Regions from separate parts of the Cupriavidus sp. TMH.W2 genome, predicted to be linked through region 2. Evidence: riboswitches for the same ligand, from Rfam matches in the RefSeq annotation. Region 2 holds a riboswitch; the other holds the start of a gene.
What was found. A riboswitch is a leader RNA that binds a small molecule or an ion and turns the genes downstream of it on or off. The one in region 2 is predicted to bind glycine.

Region 1: another riboswitch for glycine. It lies ahead of ACREYQ_RS20170 (D-amino acid dehydrogenase); the one in region 2 lies ahead of gcvT (glycine cleavage system aminomethyltransferase GcvT).

The regions. Positions count from the first base shown of each region.
Region 1 covers NZ_CP193793.1:561,475-571,195, reverse strand. The annotation lists gene ACREYQ_RS20180 (sialidase family protein) at 1-504, opposite strand, end outside; gene ACREYQ_RS20175 (TonB-dependent receptor) at 530-2,857, opposite strand; glycine riboswitch at 3,015-3,113, shown strand; glycine riboswitch at 3,114-3,232, shown strand; gene ACREYQ_RS20170 (D-amino acid dehydrogenase) at 3,289-4,557, shown strand; gene ACREYQ_RS20165 (IS4 family transposase) at 4,789-6,177, opposite strand; gene ACREYQ_RS20160 (branched-chain amino acid ABC transporter permease) at 6,338-7,354, opposite strand; gene ACREYQ_RS20155 (branched-chain amino acid ABC transporter permease) at 7,354-8,238, opposite strand; gene ACREYQ_RS20150 (ABC transporter ATP-binding protein) at 8,248-8,973, opposite strand; gene ACREYQ_RS20145 (ABC transporter ATP-binding protein) at 8,991-9,721, opposite strand, start outside.
Region 2 covers NZ_CP193792.1:3,641,708-3,651,428, forward strand. The annotation lists gene ACREYQ_RS16840 (c-type cytochrome) at 1-198, shown strand, start outside; gene hemN (oxygen-independent coproporphyrinogen III oxidase) at 283-1,755, opposite strand; gene ACREYQ_RS16850 (ABC transporter substrate-binding protein) at 1,955-3,085, shown strand; gene ACREYQ_RS16855 (UvrD-helicase domain-containing protein) at 3,096-5,192, opposite strand; gene ACREYQ_RS16860 (glycine zipper 2TM domain-containing protein) at 5,476-5,709, shown strand; glycine riboswitch at 5,787-5,874, shown strand; glycine riboswitch at 5,896-6,021, shown strand; gene gcvT (glycine cleavage system aminomethyltransferase GcvT) at 6,116-7,243, shown strand; gene gcvH (glycine cleavage system protein GcvH) at 7,332-7,712, shown strand; gene gcvP (aminomethyl-transferring glycine dehydrogenase) at 7,811-9,721, shown strand, end outside.

The sequences.
Region 1 (9,721 bases), on a different replicon from region 2:
GAAGACGCGCCCGGCCTTGTCCACCGCGATGGCGTCGAAGCGGTGCGCGATCTGGTCGCGGTTGGCATGCACCGTCAGCGGTTCGGCAAAGGACTTGCCGCCGTCGGTCGAGCGGGCAAAGCGGATAAAGCCGGTCCATGGAGTGGGCAGCGGCTGGGTCCAGGTGACGTAGATCTCGCCGTCGCGCCCCGTAGCCACCTTGGGCCGGCTTTCATGATCGGCCGCTACCTGCTCCGGCGCGCTGTTGACATGCTGCGCGGGCCCGAAGCTGCGGCCGTAGTCGGTCGATGCACGCACCGCGACATAGGGGCCGTCCTTGTACGCGACCCACAGCTTGCCGTCGCGGTCGAAGGCGGCACCGGTGCCCAGTTCGCTCATCTTCGCGGCCTTGGCCTGGCCGCCGTGGCCGGCGTGATCGGCGTGCGTTTGCGCGGTCGCGGCCAGCGCGGCGCAGGCCATCAGCCCGGCCACGATCAAACGGAAACCGGGGCGAACGCCTTGCATGGTTGTGGTCAGCCTGTTCACGTGCTCAGAAGGAAAGTTTCGCCTCGGCGTAGAACGTCCGGCCCGGATACGGGTGGTAGACGAAGTAGCGCTGGTCGGTAAGGTTGTCGATGCCAAGCCCGAGGCGCACGTTCTTGGCGGGCTTGTACGTCACCTTGACGTCAAAGGTCAGGAAGCTGCTGGTGCCGCCGAAGGTGTCGGGATTGGTGTCGGAATTGTCGAGCGTATTGTACTGCCGCCCCGAATAGGTCATGGCCAGCGTGCCCGCCCACGCCGGCGTGATGCGATAGGTGCCGACCAGGTTGGCGCGCCACTTGGGGATGCGGTAGAAGTACTTGCCCACCGAGGCCGGGTTGTTGGCGTTCTCCAGCGTCTTCGAATGGTTGTAGGCGCCGCTGGCCGACAGGTCGAAGCCGCTGACGAGTACATCGCGCGCGTCATAGGCCAGTTCGATGCCGCGGGTACGCACGCGGTCCACGTTCTGGAAGCTGGTGACGGTCGGGAATACCGTGGTGTTGGTCTGGCTGACCAGGGCATCGCGGATATCGTCCTCATACACCGAGACCCGGAAGAACGACGAATCCACCGTGCGCTCAAAGGTCAGGTCCTTCGAGAACGATCGCTCCGGCCGCAGGTTCGGATCATTGTTGATCAGCGAGGTCCCGGTGATGCGCCCCTGGAACAGCTCGCTGACAGTCGGGTAGCGATAGGCCTTGCCCAGCGACAGCCGGCCCAGCCATTCCTGCCCCAAGGCCTTCTCCAGCGCCAGCTTGGGCGACCAGTTGGATTCGGTGCGCACCGGGTAGCCGATATCCACGCCGGGCTGGCTGCGGCTGCCGTCATAGGCGCGCCAGTGTTCGTAGCGCACGCCGGGGATCAGCTTCCAGTCCCCGGCGAAGTACCAGGCGTCCTGCGCGTAGAGCGCCTGGGTCTCGGTCTTGCCGGCAAAGGCATTGTTGAAGGCGGTGATGGTGGCCGCCTGCCAGTCAGAGGTGTTGTAGGTGGTATTGGTCAGCCGGTAGTTGTCATAGTGGTAGCCGAACGTGACCCAGTGCCCGCCCTGCAGCTGCTGCGGGCGGTAGTCAGCCTTCAGGTCGAGCGTGCGCCAGCCGGTGCCGTCGCCATAGGTCACGGTGCCCGGCCCGTTGCCGACGGTGCTGGCGCTGCGGCTGATGTCCTTGCTGACGTCGTACAGCGACGCCACGCCCGAGAAATTCCAGCCGGTCTCGTTGCGCGTGCGCAGCGACAGCCCGTAGAGCCAGCGCGCGTCCTCGCCGTTGCCCGGGGCAAAGGCGTTGGCGGGAATCACATACTGATAGCCGCCGATATTCACGGGACCGCTCGACACTACGTTGCCATTGGCATCGCGCAGGTAGCTGCCAGTGGCGCTGGAGCGGTCCTGCTGCCAGTAAGCGGCAGTGAACTGCGCCTGCAGCGTATTGGTGATGTCGTAGCCGAGCTTGAGCTTGAACTGGTCCTGCACCGTGTGCGTGACGCCCTCGCTGTTCACGCCCATCACCACGCGGTCGCGGCCGGTCTGGTCCTGGTCGAAGAAGGCGCCGGTGACCGGCCTGTCTGTTGCGCCGGCGGGCCGGGTCGAGCGGGACGCGGTATAGAAGCTCAGCGGCTGGCTCTTGCTGTCCTGCCGGTCGACGCTGACCAGCCACGAGAACGGGCCAACGCGGTCGCCCACATAGGCGTTGGCGTGGACCCCGTTGAAGTTGTCGTGCGTGCCGTACAGGCTGAAGCGCTGCGTGAACAGCTGCACGCTGGCGTCACCCTCGAACTTCTGCGGCGTGCGCGTGGTGATCAGCACCGTCGCGCCGAGCGAGTTGCCGGGATACAGGGCCGAATACGGGCCGTACAGCACGTCCATGCGCTCGATCTCGGCGGCATTGACCAGCGACCAGCGCGGCGGGAAGCCGAAGTCCGAGCCCAGCAGGTTGGACAGGAGCAGGCCGTCGGCATAGACCAGCCCCCGCGCCGACTGGCGCGAGCTGGTGCTGCGCACCGAGATGATCGAGTTCATATCGCCGATAAAGCGCTTGCGTACGGCGAGGTTGGGCGCGTATTTGAGGGCGTCTTCCGTATTGACCACGTTGAAGTCGGCCATGCGGGTGCTGCTGATGCCGTAGGCTGGCGAGGGCGTGTTGGGTGGTACGGCCGGCGTCTCGCCGCGCTCTGATTTTGCCGAGACCACCACCTCCTGCAAGGGCTCGGGCGCGTCCACCGCCTGGGCGGCGGCAACGCCGGGGCCCATCAGCACCGCCGAAACGGCGACTGCAATACGATTCTTCTTCACTGGAAAACCTTGTTGTCGTCTTTTTTGGCTTGCTCCTCCTGTGCGCAGCATCAGGCGCTTCTCTCCGAGAGCGAGCGCTGACATTTTATGGGGCATGGGAAACCAGGCCGATGCGGCATAGCGACGCGGACGGCAGGATCGCCTCAGCGTTAACCCGTATATCCAATATCAGGCCTTGTCACTACATTGCCCGGATTGGCGTCAAGCCGATGTGATGCAGGGAGAGACTGTCGCGGCGCCCGCCGCCGACAGCGCCGAAGGAGCAACCGCCCCGGAAACTCTCAGGCAAAAGGACCGGCATCACCCGTCAGTGCACTCTGAAGAATGCCGGACGCTATCGTCCGCCGGCATACCGAAGGAGCAAGCGCGCCCCGCCCCTGCGGCCGGGTGTCGTGAATCTCTCAGGTCCAGAACAGAGGGGGCGTCCGCCACGCATATTGCGTCCGGGCTCCCACCATCGACGTTCCTGGAACCTGCAGATCATGAAATCAATCGCTGTCATCGGCGGTGGCATCACGGGTGTCACCACGGCCTACGCGTTGGCCCGGCGCGGATTCTCCGTCACGCTGTTCGAACGGCACCGCTATGCCGCCATGGAGACCTCGTTCGCCAATGGCGGGCAGCTGTCGGCCTCCAACGCAGAGGTCTGGACCCACTGGTCCACCATCGTCAAGGGCATGAAATGGATGCTGCGCAACGATGCCCCGCTGCTGGTCAATCCCCGGCCCAGCTGGCACAAGCTGTCCTGGTTTGCCGAGTTCATCGCTTCGATCCCCCACTACCGCCGCAACACCGTCGAGACCGCGCGCCTGGCCATCGCCGCGCGTGAGCACCTGTTTGCCTGGGCGGCGCAGGAAGGCATCGACTTCGACCTGAAGCAGGAAGGCATCCTCCATATCTACCGCGACAAAGCCGGTTTCGAGCATGCCGGCCGGGTCTCGGCGCTGCTGGCGCAGGGCGGGCTGGAGCGGCGCGCCGTGACACCCGAGGAGATGCGCGCGATCGAGCCGACGCTAGCGGGGTCGTACTACGGCGGCTATTTCACCGAGAGCGATTCGACCGGGGACATCCACAAGTTCACCAGCGGCCTGGCCGCGGCCATCGACCGGCTGGGCGTGCGCTGCCTCTATGGCCAGGATGTGTGCGCGGTGAAGACCGACGGCCGGCGCGCCACCGTGACCGTGCAGGACGGCGCCGACACGGCCAGCTCCAGCTTCGACGGCGCCGTGATCTGCGCCGGCACCGCCAGCCGCGCGCTGGCCGCGGGGCTGGGCGACCGCGTCAACATCTATCCGGTCAAGGGCTACTCGATCACGGTCAACCTGACCGACGAAGCCAGCCGCGCCGCGGCACCGGTGGTGAGCCTGCTCGACGACGAAACCAAGTTGGTCACCAGCCGCCTGGGCGCCGACCGCTTCCGCGTGGCCGGCACTGCCGAGTTCAATGGCTACAACCGCGATATCCGCGCCGACCGCATCCGCCCGCTGGTGGAATGGGTGCAGCAATGCTTCCCCGGCGTCAGCACGCGCAGCGTGGTGCCCTGGGCCGGACTGCGGCCGATGATGCCGGACATGCTGCCGCGCGTGGGGCGCGGGCGTGAGGCCTGCATCTTCTATAACACCGGGCACGGGCACCTGGGGTGGACTTTGTCGGCGGTGACGGCGGATATGGTGGCCGGGGTCGTGGACCAGCATCTCGGCGCAAGGGTGGCGGTCGCACCGGGTGCGGCGCTGGCATTGGCCAAGGCCTGAGTACGCTCGGGTGGCAGCACCTCCCACAGAGAAGCAGCTTAGATTGCACCGGTGCGTTGAACGCGAACCACCAACCCTGGTGAAGGCTCCCCTCTCCCGCGCAGTGGGAGAGGGGTGGGGGTGAGGGCCGGAGCGTCGACGAAGTGTAGCGCGTCGGTATGCCGGCGCCCGCCCTCACCCCCGGCCCCTCTCCCGCAAGCGGGCTTGCCTTTACCCACAACTTCCGGCGGCTTACTCGTTTTTCTGGAAGATCCGATACATTTCGGTGATTTCGTGCAAAACGAGGAAGCCGCGCCAGAGGACAGTAGCACCGGGGGGATCGTCGTTTTTGCGACCCAGGTAGCCACCGAGCTTGGCGATCCAAAGGACCGCTTCGCTGAGTTTGGGTGCCTGCTCCGGTGGCTTGGTTGTGCCGTGCGTGCGGCAGTACAAGGCCTGCCATTCGAGCGACTGCAATAGCACCGAGCAAGGGATATCGGCTTCAAGCCGGCCGAGCATGGTCGCGTACATGATGCGCCAGCCGATCACGGCGAACAGCGCCGTGGCGCGCAGGAACCGCTCCAGCGTCCCGAACTGCCGAGCCTCGATCTGGCAGCCACTTTTCAGGACACGATGCCAGGATTCAATGGTCCAGCGCCGGGCATACCAGCTCAGCCGTTCCAGCACATCTTCCAGCGTTTGGGTGGGCATCGAACTGAGCAACATCCATTCGAGCGGCTCAACACCTTCGGGCGGATCGATTTCCAGTGCGTGAATGGCAAACACTTCGAGGCTTGGTAGGGCCTCTGCGCCGCGGCTGCGCGGCGGTCGCAGTTGGACGGGCACACAGCGCAAAGCCAGTCGGGCGCTACGCGCTTGCCTGGCGCCACTCCTGGGCACGTGCAGGACGGTCTCCCCAAGTACGGGGGCCGCAGCAACCGTCTCCCACAGATACTTCTCTGGGTGATCCACGCCCCGATTCCAGGCGGCCCGCACCAACCAGTCCACCCCCGCTGGGCGCTGCGCCAGGAACACGTCGTACACATCGCCCTCGCGATCGCTGACGGCAACAAGGTGCGTGTCCGGACACTGCATCTTGAGCGGCTCAAGGCATTCCAGCCCCTCCAGCCACTTCACGCTTTCCTTGTCACGAATGGACAGCGCCCGGCGCTGCCTGGCCTTGCCCGATGCTTGCGGCGCACGCACCCACGTCTTCATGCTCAACACGCCCAGTGGCAGGCCCTCAGGCGTCACCGCCAGCACGCTGTGCAACATGAATCCGCGCAAATTGCCGCCCGTGCCGTGACCAAGTCCCTCAGTCGCGGGCAAATTTGCCAGATTGAATTCCGTGGTGTCCTGCACCGCCAATACGACAGGTACCTGCTGCATGCGACCCACGGTTTGAACGACGTGGCTCGCCAGTATTCCGTCCGGGTCGACCGCCTCATTATCAAAGAAGCGATATGCCGCCTTGAGTTGGGCACCACTCAAGGCCTGCGGGAACGAAACATGGGCTTTTTGCGCTAGTCCGCGCGCCAATGCCACAAGGCGCTGCGTGCGACGTGCATCGCCCAACTGAGCGCCACCGAATTCGTCGCTGGCCCAGTCTTCCAGATCTTCCGTATCAGACAAAATTGCCACCACTGATTGTCAACTTCCCCGAAGTTAACACCGTCCAATCCCGTTTACAACCTTTCCTATCGAGATGTGGGTAAAGACAAGCGCAAGCGGGAGAGGGGAGCAGACAGGCAGCGCGCAGGCTTGGTCCGCAGTTTCCACAGGGCCGCTGCTTGTCACCGCCTCATCCGGGACTTCGACCCACACTGCCCACAATCCCCTTGCGGAACGCCAGCACGCACACGATGAAAATGATGCCGGTCACCATCGACACCGATTCACCAAGCCCGTTGAACCAATCGATTCCGGTCGCCGCACCAAGGTAGCTGCCCAGCTCCCCAAGCTTGTTCTCCAGCGCCACCACCACGAAGGCGCCGACGATCGGGCCGGTGAGCGTGCCGAGCCCGCCCAGCAGCGTCATCAGGATGACCATGCCGGACATCGACCAGTGCACATCACTGAGCGTTTCGAAGCCCAGCACCAGCGCCTTGACCGAACCCGCCAGCCCCGACAGCGCCGCCGACAGCACGAAGGCGGTCAGCTTGAAGCGGTCGACGTCATAGCCCAGCGACACCGCGCGCGGCTCGTTCTCCTTGATCGCCTTCAGGATCTGGCCGAACGGCGAATGCACCGTGCGCACGATCAGCGCGAAGGCGGCCACGATGATCACCAGCGCCACGTAGTACAGTGTCAGGTCGTCCGACAGCGGCAGCACGCCAAAGAGCTTGCCGCGCGGAATGCCCTGCAGGCCGTCCTCGCCGCCGGTAAAGGGCGCCTGCAGGCAGATGAAGAACAGCATCTGCGCCAGCGCCAGCGTGATCATCGAGAAGTAGATGCCCTGGCGGCGGATGGCCAGCGAGCCCACCACGTAGCCGATCAGCGCGCCCGTGCCGGTGCCCAGGACCAGGCCGATCTCGGGTGTCACGCCCCAGACCTTCATCGCATGGCCGGCCGCGTAGCCGGCACCGCCGAAGAAGGCCGCATGGCCGAACGAGAGCAGCCCGGTATAGCCGATCAGCAGGTTGAAGGCGCACGCAAACAGCGCGAAGCACAGCACCTTGAGCACGAACACCGGATACGCCCCGGCCAGCGGCGCGGCCAGCAGGCACGCCAGCACCACGCCATACACCACCTGCCCTGGCAGGCGCCCCGCCACCTGCTGCCGCCGCACGCCGATTGCGGCGATAGATTGTCCGCTCATCACTTCTCCTTTCCGAACAGCCCTGCCGGGCGTAACCACAGCACCACCACCATGATGACGAAGACCACGGTGGACGATGCTTCCGGGTACAACACCTTGGTCAGCCCTTCGATCACGCCCAGCCCCAGGCCGGTCAGGATCGCTCCCATGATCGAGCCCATGCCGCCGATCACCACCACCGCGAACACGACGATGATCAGGTTCTGCCCCATCAGCGGCGATACCTGCATGACGGGCGCCGCCAGCACCCCGGCAAACGCGGCCAGGGCCACGCCGAAGCCGTAGGTCAGCGTCACCATCAGCGGCACATTGACGCCGAAGGCCTCGACCACCTTGGGGTTCTCGGTGCCGGCGCGCAGGTAGGCGCCCAGCCTGGTCTTCTCGATCACGTACCAGGTCGACAGGCAGACCGCCAGCGATGCCCCAACCACCCACACGCGGTAATTGGGCAAGCGCATGAAGCCGAGATCGGAAGCGCCCTGCAGCGCTTCGGGCGGGGAATAAGGCAGCCCGGACACGCCATAGACCGAGCGGAAGATGCCTTCGACCACCAGCGTGATGCCGAGCGTCAGCAGCAGGCCGTAGATAGGGTCGAGCTTGTAGATCCAGCGCAGCATGGTCTTCTCGATCCCCACACCCAGCGCGGCCACCACCAGCGGCGACAGCAGCAGCATCCCCCAGTAGCTGAGCCCCGCATAGGCCATGCCGGCCCAGGCCAGCACCGCGCCCAGCATGAAGAGCGCGCCGTGCGCAAAGTTGATGACGTTCAGCAGCCCGAAGATGACCGCCAGGCCCAGGCTCAGCATGGCGTAGAAGGCGCCGTTGACTAGCCCCAGCAGCAACTGCGACAGCAGCGCCGGGAACGGGATTTCAAACAGGGTCATGGGTGCTCCTCATACGCCCAGCAACTCATGCAGCACCGGCATCCTGGCCTGCAGCTCGCTGGCCGCGAAGCGTTCGACGATGCTGCCGTGCTCCATCACGTAGAAGCGGTCCGCCAGCGGCGCGGCAAAGCGGAAGTTCTGCTCCACCATCACCACCGTGTACCCCTTCTGTTTGAGCATCAGGATCATGCGCGCAAGCGCCTGCACGATCACCGGTGCCAATCCTTCCGAGATTTCATCGAGCAGCAGCAGGTTGGCGCCGGTGCGCAGGATGCGCCCGACCGCCAGCATCTGCTGCTCGCCGCCCGACAGGCGCGTGCCCTGGCTCTGGCGGCGCTCCTTCAGGTTGGGGAACATCTCGTAGATGTCGGCCTCGCTCATGCCCTTGCTGGTGTCGGCGCCCTTGAGCACCGGCGGCAGCATCAGGTTCTCTTCGCATGAGAGGCTGGAGAAGATGGCCCGCTCTTCGGGGCAATAGCCGATGCCGTAGTGCGCAATCTTGTGCGTGGGCAGGCTGATGGTCTCCTGGCCATTGACCTTGATCGAGCCCTTGCGCGCGCCCGTCAGGCCCATGATCGCGCGCAGCGTGGTGGTGCGCCCGGCGCCGTTGCGGCCCAGCAGCGTGACCACTTCGCCGCGGTTCACGGTCAGGTCCACGCCGTGCAGGATGTGCGATTCGCCGTACCAGGCGTGCAGGTCCTTGATTTCCAGTGCGGGAGTGTTGGATGTCGTCATCTCATTGGTCTCCCGGTTCAGTGCGCGCCCTGCAGTTCCGCGTCGGCGGTACCCATGTAGGCCTCCATCACGCGCGGGTCCTTGGACACTTCCGCATACGGGCCTTCGGCCAGGATTGCACCACGCTGCAGCACCGTGATCTTGTCCGCAATCGACGACACCACGCTCATGTTGTGCTCCACCATCAGGATGGTGCGGCCCGCCGAGACCTTCCTGATCAGCTGCGTGACGCGGTCGACGTCCTCGTGGCCCATGCCCTGGGTGGGTTCGTCGAGCAGCATCAGCTCGGGCTCCATCGCCAGCGTGGTGGCAATCTCCAGCGCGCGCTTGCGCCCGTACGGCAGGTTCACCGTCAGCGTGTGCGCGAACTCGGTCAGGCCGACCTGATCGAGCAGTTCCATGGCGCGGTCGTTGAGCACCTCGAGCGAGCGCTCGCTGCGCCAGAACTGGTACGCCGTGCCCAGTTGCCGCTGCAGCCCGATGCGCACGTTCTCCATCACCGTCATGTGCGGGAACACCGCCGAGATCTGGAACGAGCGGATCACGCCGCGCCGCGCGATCTGCGCGGGCTTGTCGCGGGTGATGTCGATGCCGTTGAACAGGATGGTGCCGGTGGTCGGCTCCAGGAACTTGGTGAGCAGGTTGAAGCAGGTCGTCTTGCCGGCGCCGTTGGGGCCGATCAAGGCATGGATCGACCCGCGGCGCACCCGCAGGTTGACGCCGCTCACCGCGGTAAAGCCACGGAAGG
Region 2 (9,721 bases):
TGCCACGCGGCCGGCGTGGCCGGTGCGCCCAAGTTCGGCGACAAGGCCGCGTGGGCGCCGCGCCTGAAGGAAGGGATGGATGCGGTCCACAACTTCGCGCTCAAGGGCAAGGGCGTGATGCCGCCCAAGGGTGGCTACGCCGGCCCGGACGCGGATGTGCTTGCCGCCGCCGACTACATGGCCAGCGCCGCCAAGTAAGCCGAATCGCTGCAATCAAAAAAACCCGCGCAATGTGCGCGGGTTTTTTTCGTCCCGGGTTCGTCCCTGCGGACTGCGCGGGCGCTACACCACGCGCGAGTAGCGCGGCACGATGCGGATCGCCCGCGCGCCATCGCTGGCGGCATGGGCGTCGTTGTCCGCGCGGCGGGCGGCATCCTCGCGCAGGTAGGAGTCGAACACCATCGCCACGCGCCGCACCAGCAGCCGGCCCAGCGGCGTCACGGTGATGCGGCCGGGTTCGCACCGCACCAGCCCATCCTCGGCCAAGCGGCCCAGATCGGCCAGTTCCGCCGAAAACACCCAGTTGAAATCGATGCCGTGGCGCGCCTCGATCGCGGGCAGGTCAAGTACGCCGTTGCACATCAGGTCGCCGATGATCTCGCGCCGCAGGTGGTCGTCGGCGTTCATCGCCACGCCGCGCGCCAGCGGCAGGCGGCCCTGGTCGAGCGCGCCGTAGTATGCGTCGAGCGTGCGCGCGTTCTGCACATAGCGCCCGGCGATCGCGCCGATCGCGGAGATGCCGAGCCCGACCTGGTCGTAGCCGGCGTGCGTCGAGTAGCCCTGGAAATTGCGCTGCAGCCGGCCTTCGCGCTGGGCCACGGCGAGGTCGTCGTCGGGCAGCGCGAAATGATCCATGCCGATATAGACATAGCCCTCGGCGGTCAGCCGCTCGATCGTGGAGACCAGGATGTCGAGCTTTTCGCCCGCCGGCGGCAAGGCGCTTTCGTCGATGCGGCGCTGCGGCTTGAACACATGCGGGAGGTGGGCATAGCTGTAGACCGAAAGCCGGTCTGGGCGCAGCCCCAGCACCTGCCCGATGGTGCGGCCAAAGCGCGCCGCGGTCTGGTGCGGCAGGCCGTAGATCAGGTCCAGGCTGACCGACCGGAAGCCCAGCGTGCGCGCGGCATCGACCACGGCGCGGGTCGCTTCGAAAGGCTGGATGCGGTGGATGGCCTGCTGGACTTCGGCATCGAAATCCTGCACGCCCAGGCTGACGCGGTTGAAGCCGAGCTCGGCCAGCAGCGCCATGCGGGCATGGCCGACGCGGCGCGGGTCGATCTCGATCGAGTGCTCGCCGTCGGCCGCCAGCGCGAAATGCTCGTTCAGCAGCGCCATCACGCGGCGCATTTCGTCAGGGTCGAGGAAGGTGGGCGTGCCGCCGCCCCAGTGCGACTGGATCACCTCGCGGCGCGTGCCGAGCCGGTCGGCCACCATGGCCATCTCGCGGCCCAGGTAGCTGACGTAGCGGGCGCTGCGGCCGTGGTCGCGCGTGATGATCTTGTTGCAGCCGCAGTAGTAGCAGATGTTCTCGCAGAACGGGATATGCAGGTATAGCGACAGCGGTGCCGGCGCGTCGGCGCGGCAGGCGGCCAGGGCGTCGTGGTACAGCGACAGGTCGGGGCCGTTGCGGAAGCGGTCGGCGGTCGGGTACGAGGTGTAGCGCGGGCCGTTGCCGTCGATGCGCCCGGCCAGCGCACGGAAGTCGGACAGGGCGCGGCGGTCGAGCGCAGGGGAAGTCATCGCGGACGCAGTCATGGGGGGCGCAGGGGAACGGATGTAGGACGCCCCATCGTAGAACCGCGCTGGCTCTGGCGCGTTGACCATCGTCAACCGCGGACATTGGCGCTGCCGGCCACGCCGGAACCGCGCGCTCGCGGACGTCACATTGGTGTCATGTGCGGCGGTTAAGCTGCGCGCCACCGCGGCCCGCGCGCCCTCCGTTCCTGCCTCTGCGATGCCAACTTCCGAACAGACTCCCGTCCCTGCACCGTACCCACCGCTGCGCGCCAGCCTGCCCGCACCAGCCCGGCAGCGGCGCCGCGTGCTTGCCGCCGCCGGCATGGCACTAACCCTCCCCGGCTGGCCGGCCCTTGCGCAGGCGCGCCGCACGGTGGTGGTCGGGCATCTGCTCGACCGCTCCGGCGCGCAGGCCGACCTGGCGCGCGACTACCTGGCCGGGGCCAAGGTCATGTTCGATGCCGTCAATGCCGCCAACGGCCCGGTGCGCGTCCTGCACGTGGTGCGCGATGCCGACCCCGATCCGCGCCGCGCGGTGGCGCAGGCGGTGTCACTGGCCGATACCGAACACGCCGAGCTGCTGTTCGGCCCGGGCGACCGGCTGCTGCCGGGGCTGGCGGCATCCACCGAACTCTCGCGGCGCGGCGTGCAGATCGTGGCACCTTGGTCGGGGCTGGCGCTGGCGGCCGAGAACGTCTGGTTCACCCGTGCCGACTACCAGACTGAACTGGACGCGGCGGTGCAACAGCTGCGCAGCTATGGGCTGACGAGCATTGCGCTGGCACTGGCGCCGGACTTCGCGGTCCCCTCGCTGGCCCGGCTGGAGGCGCAGACCGGCACGCGCGCGGTGCCCCTGGAGGGCAATGGCGAGGCCGCCGCCCGGCGCATCGCCGCGACCCGTCCGGGCGCGGTGATCGTGGCCGGCGACACCCTCGCCTATGCCGGCCTGGGCCGGGCGCTGGCCGCGCAGGGGTGGTACGGCTTCCTGGTCGGCCTGTCGTCGGTCAGCGCCGCCGTGGCGCGCGAGATCCTGGGCAGCGGCTACAACGGCGGCATGGTGCTGACCCAGGTCGCGCCGGGGCCGCAGCAGGCTACCTTGCGGGTGGTGAAGGAGCATGTGGCCCGCATGAAGCAGTACCTGGACGAGCCGCCGTCGGCGGCGACGCTGGCCGGCTATATCGGCGCTGCGTGGCTGGCGCGGGCACTTGCCGGCGCGCACGCAAGCGGCCCGGCCGAGCTGCGGCGCGCGCTGCAGGGGCGTGTCGACGTGGGTGACTTCACGCTCGACTTCACCCACGGCCAGCGCGGCTCGCAGTACGTCACGCTGGCGGTGTCAGGCGCGCGCTGACGCACTTGCCTCAGCCGGCGGCGGTCTTGCCGCCGGTGCCCAGCAGCGCCTTGAGCGCGCCGAGCCGGTCCTTGGGGCTCATTGCCGGGGTCTGGTCCACCGGCGCGGGCGCCTCTTCCAGCTTCATCTCGCCGATAAAGCGCGACGGCTGGCACGAGTAGGTGTCGCGCGCGCGCTTGCGCTTCTTGCACCAGCTGACATGCAGGCTGCGCTGGGCGCGGGTGATGCCGACATACATCAGCCGCCGTTCTTCCTCGATCTTCTCGTCGCTCATGTCCTCGTCCTCGCGGCAGTGGGGCAGGATGCCCTCCTCCACGCCGACCAGGAACACGTGCGGGTACTCTAGCCCTTTGGACGCGTGCAGCGTGGACAGGCGCACCGCGTCGGGATCTTCCTCGCGGCCTTCGAGCATGCTCATGAGCGCCACGGTCTGGGTCAGTTCCAGCAGGTTCTTGCCTTCGCTGCCGAAGCCGTCGGCATTGTCAAAGCCGGTGGCTTCCTCGCCCTCGGCGCCCTCGGGCTTGGTGCCTTTACGCTTGAGCCAGTCCAGAAATTCCAGTGTGTTGGTCCAGCGCGACTGTGCCTGCCGTTCGTCGAAGCTGTCGTACAGGTAGGCCTCGTAGTGGATGCCTGCCATCAGGTCGTCGAGCACCACGGTGGCGGGGTCCCTGGCCGCGCGGTCGGCCAGGCGCACCATCGATTCGCAGAACACGCGCAGCGGCTCCAGCTGGCGCGGCTGCAGCTTGCCTTCGATGCCGCCCATCATCGCCGCCTCGAACAGCGACACCTTGGCCTGGCCCGCGAAGGTGCCCAGCACTTCCAGCGTGGTATTGCCCACGCCCCGGCGCGGCGTGGTGATGGCGCGGATAAAGGCGGGATCGTCGTCAGGGTTGGCGATCAGGCGCAGGTAGGCGCAGATGTCCTTGATCTCGGCCTTGTCGAAGAAGCTCTGGCCGCCCGACAGCACATAGGGAATGCGCTCGCGCCGCAGAATCTGCTCGAACAGCCGCGCCTGGTGGTTGCCGCGGTACAGGATGGCGTAGTCGCGGAACTGCGCGCGGCGCTCGAACTTGTGCGCGGACAGGCGGAACACCACCGACTCGGCCTCGTGTTCCTCGTCGTTCATCGGGTGGATGGCGATGGGGTCGCCCATGCCGTGCTCGCTCCACAGCTTCTTGTCGAACAGCTTGGGATTGTTGGCGATGACGGCATTGGCCGCTTCCAGGATGCGCACGGTGGAGCGGTAGTTCTGCTCCAGCTTGATCACCTTCAGGTCCGGGAAGTCGGTCTGCAGCCCGCGCAGGTTGTCCAGCGTGGCGCCGCGCCAGCCGTAGATGGCCTGGTCGTCGTCGCCCACCGCGGTAAACGCCGGCGCGCGCAGGTGCGAGCCGCCCGCCAGCAGCTTGAGCAGCTGGTACTGGCAGGCGTTGGTGTCCTGGTATTCGTCAACCAGAAAATAGCGCAGGCGATTCTGCCACTTGAGCTGCACGGTTTCATTGCGCGCGAACAGTTCGGCCGGCAGGCGGATCAGGTCGTCGAAATCCACCGCCTGGTAGGCGTGCAGCGTGGCCACGTAGTTGCGGTAGACCAGCGCGGCCTGGTGCTCGTCGGCATTGGCGGCCTGGGCGATCGCCGCCTCGGGATCGACCATGCCGTTCTTCCACAGCGAGATCGTGCCCTGCACGCCGCGGATCAGCTTCTTGTCGGTGGTGCCCAGCTGCTCCTGGATCAGGCCAAAGCAGTCGTCCGAATCCATGATCGAGAACTGCGGCTTCAGGCCCACGTGCTCGGCCTCCATGCGCAGGATCTGCACCCCGAGCGAGTGGAAGGTACAGACCGTCAGCTGCCTGAGCGGGATGCGCTTGCCCTCGCGCGTGGTCTTGCCCTCCATCAGCTTGCCGATGCGCTCCTGCATCTCCTTGGCGGCCTTGTTGGTAAAGGTGACGGCGGCGATATGACGCGGCTCGAAGCCCTTGTCCTCGATCAGATGCGCGATCTTCTGCGTGATCACCCGGGTCTTGCCCGAGCCCGCCCCGGCCAGCACCAGGCAAGGGCCGTCCAGGTAGCGGACGGCTTCGGATTGGGCGGAATTGAGGCCGTGGGTCATGCGTGGAATGCGGTAGGAAGCAGGGAAATCAGCAGAAAAGCGGGAACGCCAGGCGGGATACGCCGGCACCACTGAGACGGGAACGGCGGCAAAGCTATTGATGTTAACACGCTGGCCGCGGCAGGTCAGTCAGCGCAAACCGCATTGACGCAACTGCTTGTGTCACCGGCGTAACACTTCGTAAAGCCCGGAGCCGATCGCGCAATGCAAGGTTCTAACTAACGTGTCCCCCTGGCCTCCGAGGCCGCGCGGACATGCACATATCATCACATCGGAGCCAATAATGAAAACCCTGCAGACTTTGACCAAGGTGACACTGGTCGGCGTGACGGTCGCGGCCTTCGCGGGCTGTGCGGACATGACGCCCAAGCAGCGCAACACGGCGATCGGCGCGGGCGCGGGTGCCGTTGGCGGCGCCGTGCTGACCAATGGCAGTGCGCTGGGCACGCTCGGCGGTGCGGCCGTCGGCGGTGTGATCGGCAATGTGGTGACCGACGACAACCGTCACCACAAGTAAGCAGCGCGTGCCGCCGGGCACCGGCGCCCGGCCGGCGCGGCCGGTTTGACAAAGCCCGGGGCCTCCCGTACATTGCGCGCATCCGACCGGGAGAGCGCGCATCGACTGCGCCGCCGAAGGGGTATCACCCGAAAACTCTCAGGCACCACGGACCGGTCGGATCGGCATGCAACATGCACACAATGCATGCCGCACTCTGGAGAGCGGCACCCGCCATTCGTGGCGAGCGTGCCCACCGAAGGGGCGCACGAGGACCGGTTCCGCCAGGATCCGCCTTGTAATCTCTCAGGTATCGAGGACAGAGGGGTCATCCGCCGCAGCGGATTGCCACGCCACGGGCGTGGCGAGCGTTGCGGCGGATGGCCCTTTTTCGTTTTCGCAAACCGAGATTGCCCCCGAGGATCCCATGACGCTCCAGGCCACGCCCCTCAACGCTATCCACCGCGCCCTCGGCGCCCGCATGGTCGACTTCGGCGGCTGGGACATGCCGGTCAACTACGGCTCCCAGATCGAAGAGCACAATGCCGTGCGCAGCGACGCCGGCATGTTCGACGTGTCGCACATGTGCGTGGTCGATCTCAACGGCGCCAATACCCGCAGTTTCCTGCGCGGCCTGCTGGCCAACAATGTCGACAAGCTGCAGACGCCGGGCAAGGCGCTCTACGCCTGCATGCTGGATGAAAAAGGCGGCGTGATCGACGACCTGATCGTCTACTTCTTTGCCGAAGACCGCTTCCGCCTGGTCGTCAACGCCAGCACCGCGCTGGGCGACATCGCATGGATCCGCGCGCGCAACGAAGCCACCGGCAGCGGCGTGACCATCACCCCGCGCCGTGAAGACGTTGCGCCCGCAGGCGTGCAGCCGCTGGCCATCGTCGCCGTGCAGGGCCCCAACGCCCGCGCCAAAGTGTGGAGCACCTTCCCCTCGACCCAGCCTTCGGACGCGCTCAAGCCCTTCAACGCCGCCGTGGTCCAGGACCCCGCCATCGGCGAGATCATGGTCGCGCGCACCGGCTACACCGGCGAAGACGGCTTCGAACTGGTGGTGCCGGCGGAAAACGTGGCCGCCGTCTGGGAAAAGCTGAACGCGGCCGGCGTGCGCCCGGCCGGCCTGGGCGCGCGCGACACGCTGCGCCTGGAAGCCGGCATGAACCTGTACGGCCAGGACATGGATATCAACACCTCGCCGCTGGACGCGGGCCTGGCCTGGACGGTGGACCTGCAGAGCGAGCGCGACTTCACCGGCAAGGCGGCGCTGGCCGCGGCCGGATCGCGCCAGCAATTCCTTGGCCTGATCCTGCGTGACAAGGGGGGCGTGCTGCGCGCCCACCAAAAGGTGGTCACCCCGGCCGGTGACGGCGAAATCACCAGCGGCACCTTCAGCCCGTCGCTGTCCCAGTCGATCGCCTTTGCCCGCCTGCCGAAGGAGGTCGCCGTGGGCGATACGGTGCAGGTGGAGATCCGCGACCGCAAACTCAACGCGACTGTGGTTAAACTGCCGTTTGTGCGCAATGGCAAGGCACTCGTGAGCTGAAGCTCATACCAACGGTCGCCCTCGCCTGCCGGCGCTTGCCGGGCAGGCATCACCCAACAAGAAACAAATCTGCATCCGGAGAACCTCCATGAATTTCCCCGCTGACCTCAAGTACACCGAGTCGCATGAGTGGGTACGCGTCGAAGCCGACGGCACGCTCACCATCGGCATCACCGACCACGCCCAGGACGCGCTGGGCGATATCGTCTTCCTGGAGCTGCCCGAAGTGGGCAAGTCGGTCGGTGCCGGCGACGCGCTGGCAGTGGTGGAATCGGTGAAGGCCGCTTCCGACATCTACGCCCCGGTGGCCGGCGAAGTGATCGCCGTCAACGAGGCCGCCACGGCCGCGCCGGAAAGCGTCAACGCCAACGCCTTCGACGCGTGGCTGTTCAAGCTCAAGCCGGCCAACGGCGACGACGTCAACGGCCTGATGTCGGCCGACGCCTACAAGGCCAGCGTCGGCGCCTGATTTTTGTCATTCCCGCGCAGGCGGGAATGACAAGCAACATTTGAAGCGCGCCGGCATGGCTGACCACCTGCCGAGCGCACTGAACGAGGTTCTTGCCCATGAACGCCCCGCTTCCCATGAACGCCGCCCAAGTGAACCGGCCCACGCTGGCCGAACTGGAGGCGCGCGACGCCTTCGCCGCCCGCCATATCGGCCCCGATACCCCCGAACAGCAGCACATGCTGAAGGTGCTGGGCTATGACAGCCGCGCCGCGCTGATCGATGCCGTCATTCCCGCCGCCATCCGCCGCCGCGACGGCATGCCGATGGGCGAGTTCACCGAGCCGCTGAGCGAAGAAGCCGCGCTGGCGAAGCTGCGCGGGCTGGCGGGCAAGAACAAGGTCCTGAAGAGCTTTATCGGCCAGGGCTACTACAACACCGTCACGCCCGGCGTCATCCTGCGCAATATCTTCGAGAACCCGGCCTGGTACACCGCCTACACGCCCTACCAGCCCGAAATCTCGCAAGGCCGCCTGGAAGCGATGCTGAACTTCCAGCAGATGGTCACCGACCTGACCGGGCTGGATATCGCCAACGCGTCGATGCTGGACGAAGGCACCGCCGCGGCCGAGGCGATGACGCTGCTGCAGCGCGTGAACAAGCACGACTCGGACACCTTCTACGTGGCCGATGACGTGCTGCCGCAGACGCTGGAAGTGGTACGCACGCGCGCGCTGCCGCTGGGCATCGAAGTCAAGGTTGGCCCCGCCGCCGAAGCCGCAGCAGCCAACGCCTTCGGCGTGCTGCTGCAGTACCCGGGCGTGAACGGCGACGTCAATGACTACCGCGCCATTGCCGACGCCGTGCACGCCGCCGGCGGCCTGGTGGTGGCCGCCGCCGACCTCTTGGCGCTGACGCTGATCGCCGCGCCGGGCGAATGGGGAGCCGACGTGGCCGTGGGCAACTCGCAGCGCTTCGGCGTGCCGCTGGGCTTCGGCGGCCCGCACGCCGGTTACATGGCGGTGAAGGACGCGTTCAAGCGCTCGATGCCGGGCCGCCTGGTGGGCGTCACCATCGATGCGCAGGGCAACAAGGCCTACCGCCTGGCGCTGCAGACGCGCGAGCAGCATATCCGCCGCGAGAAGGCGACGTCGAACATCTGTACCGCACAGGTGCTGCTGGCCGTGATGGCCTCGATGTATGCCGTCTACCACGGCCCGCAAGGCCTCAAGCGCATCGCGCAGCGCGTGCATCGCCTGACCGCGACGCTGGCCGCCGGCCTGCAGGCGCTGGGCTTCGCGCGCGCCAACGCCAGCTTCTTCGACACGCTGACGCTGGAAACCGGCTTCAATACCGATGCCATCCATGCCGCGGCCACCGCGCGCGGCATCAACCTGCGCCATATCAGCGCCACGCGCGTCGGCATCTCGCTGGACGAGACCGCCAGCCGCGCCGACGTGGTCGCGCTGTGGGAAGTCTTCACACAAGGCAAGCCGCTGCCGGCCGAACTGGACTTCGACAGGCTCGAGGCCGCCGCGCAGGATGCCTTCCCGCCGGCACTGGCGCGCACCAGCGCATACCTGACCCACCCGGTCTTCAACACGCACCACGCCGAGCACGAGATGCTGCGCTACCTGCGCATGCTGGCCGACAAGGACCTGGCGCTGGACCGCACCATGATCCCGCTGGGTTCGTGCACGATGAAGCTGAACGCCACCAGCGAGATGATCCCGGTGACCTGGCCCGAGTTCAGCCAGATCCACCCGTTCGCGCCGCTGGACCAGACCGTGGGCTACCGCGAGATGATCGACCAGTTGGAGGCCATGCTGTGCGCCGCCACCGGCTACGCCGCGGTCAGCCTGCAGCCCAACGCCGGCTCGCAGGGCGAGTACGCGGGCCTCCTGATCATCCACGCATACCACGCCAGCCGCGGCGAGAGCCATCGCGACATCTGCCTGATCCCGTCGTCGGCGCACGGCACCAACCCGGCGTCGGCGCAGATGGCCGGCATGAAGGTGGTGGTGGTGGCC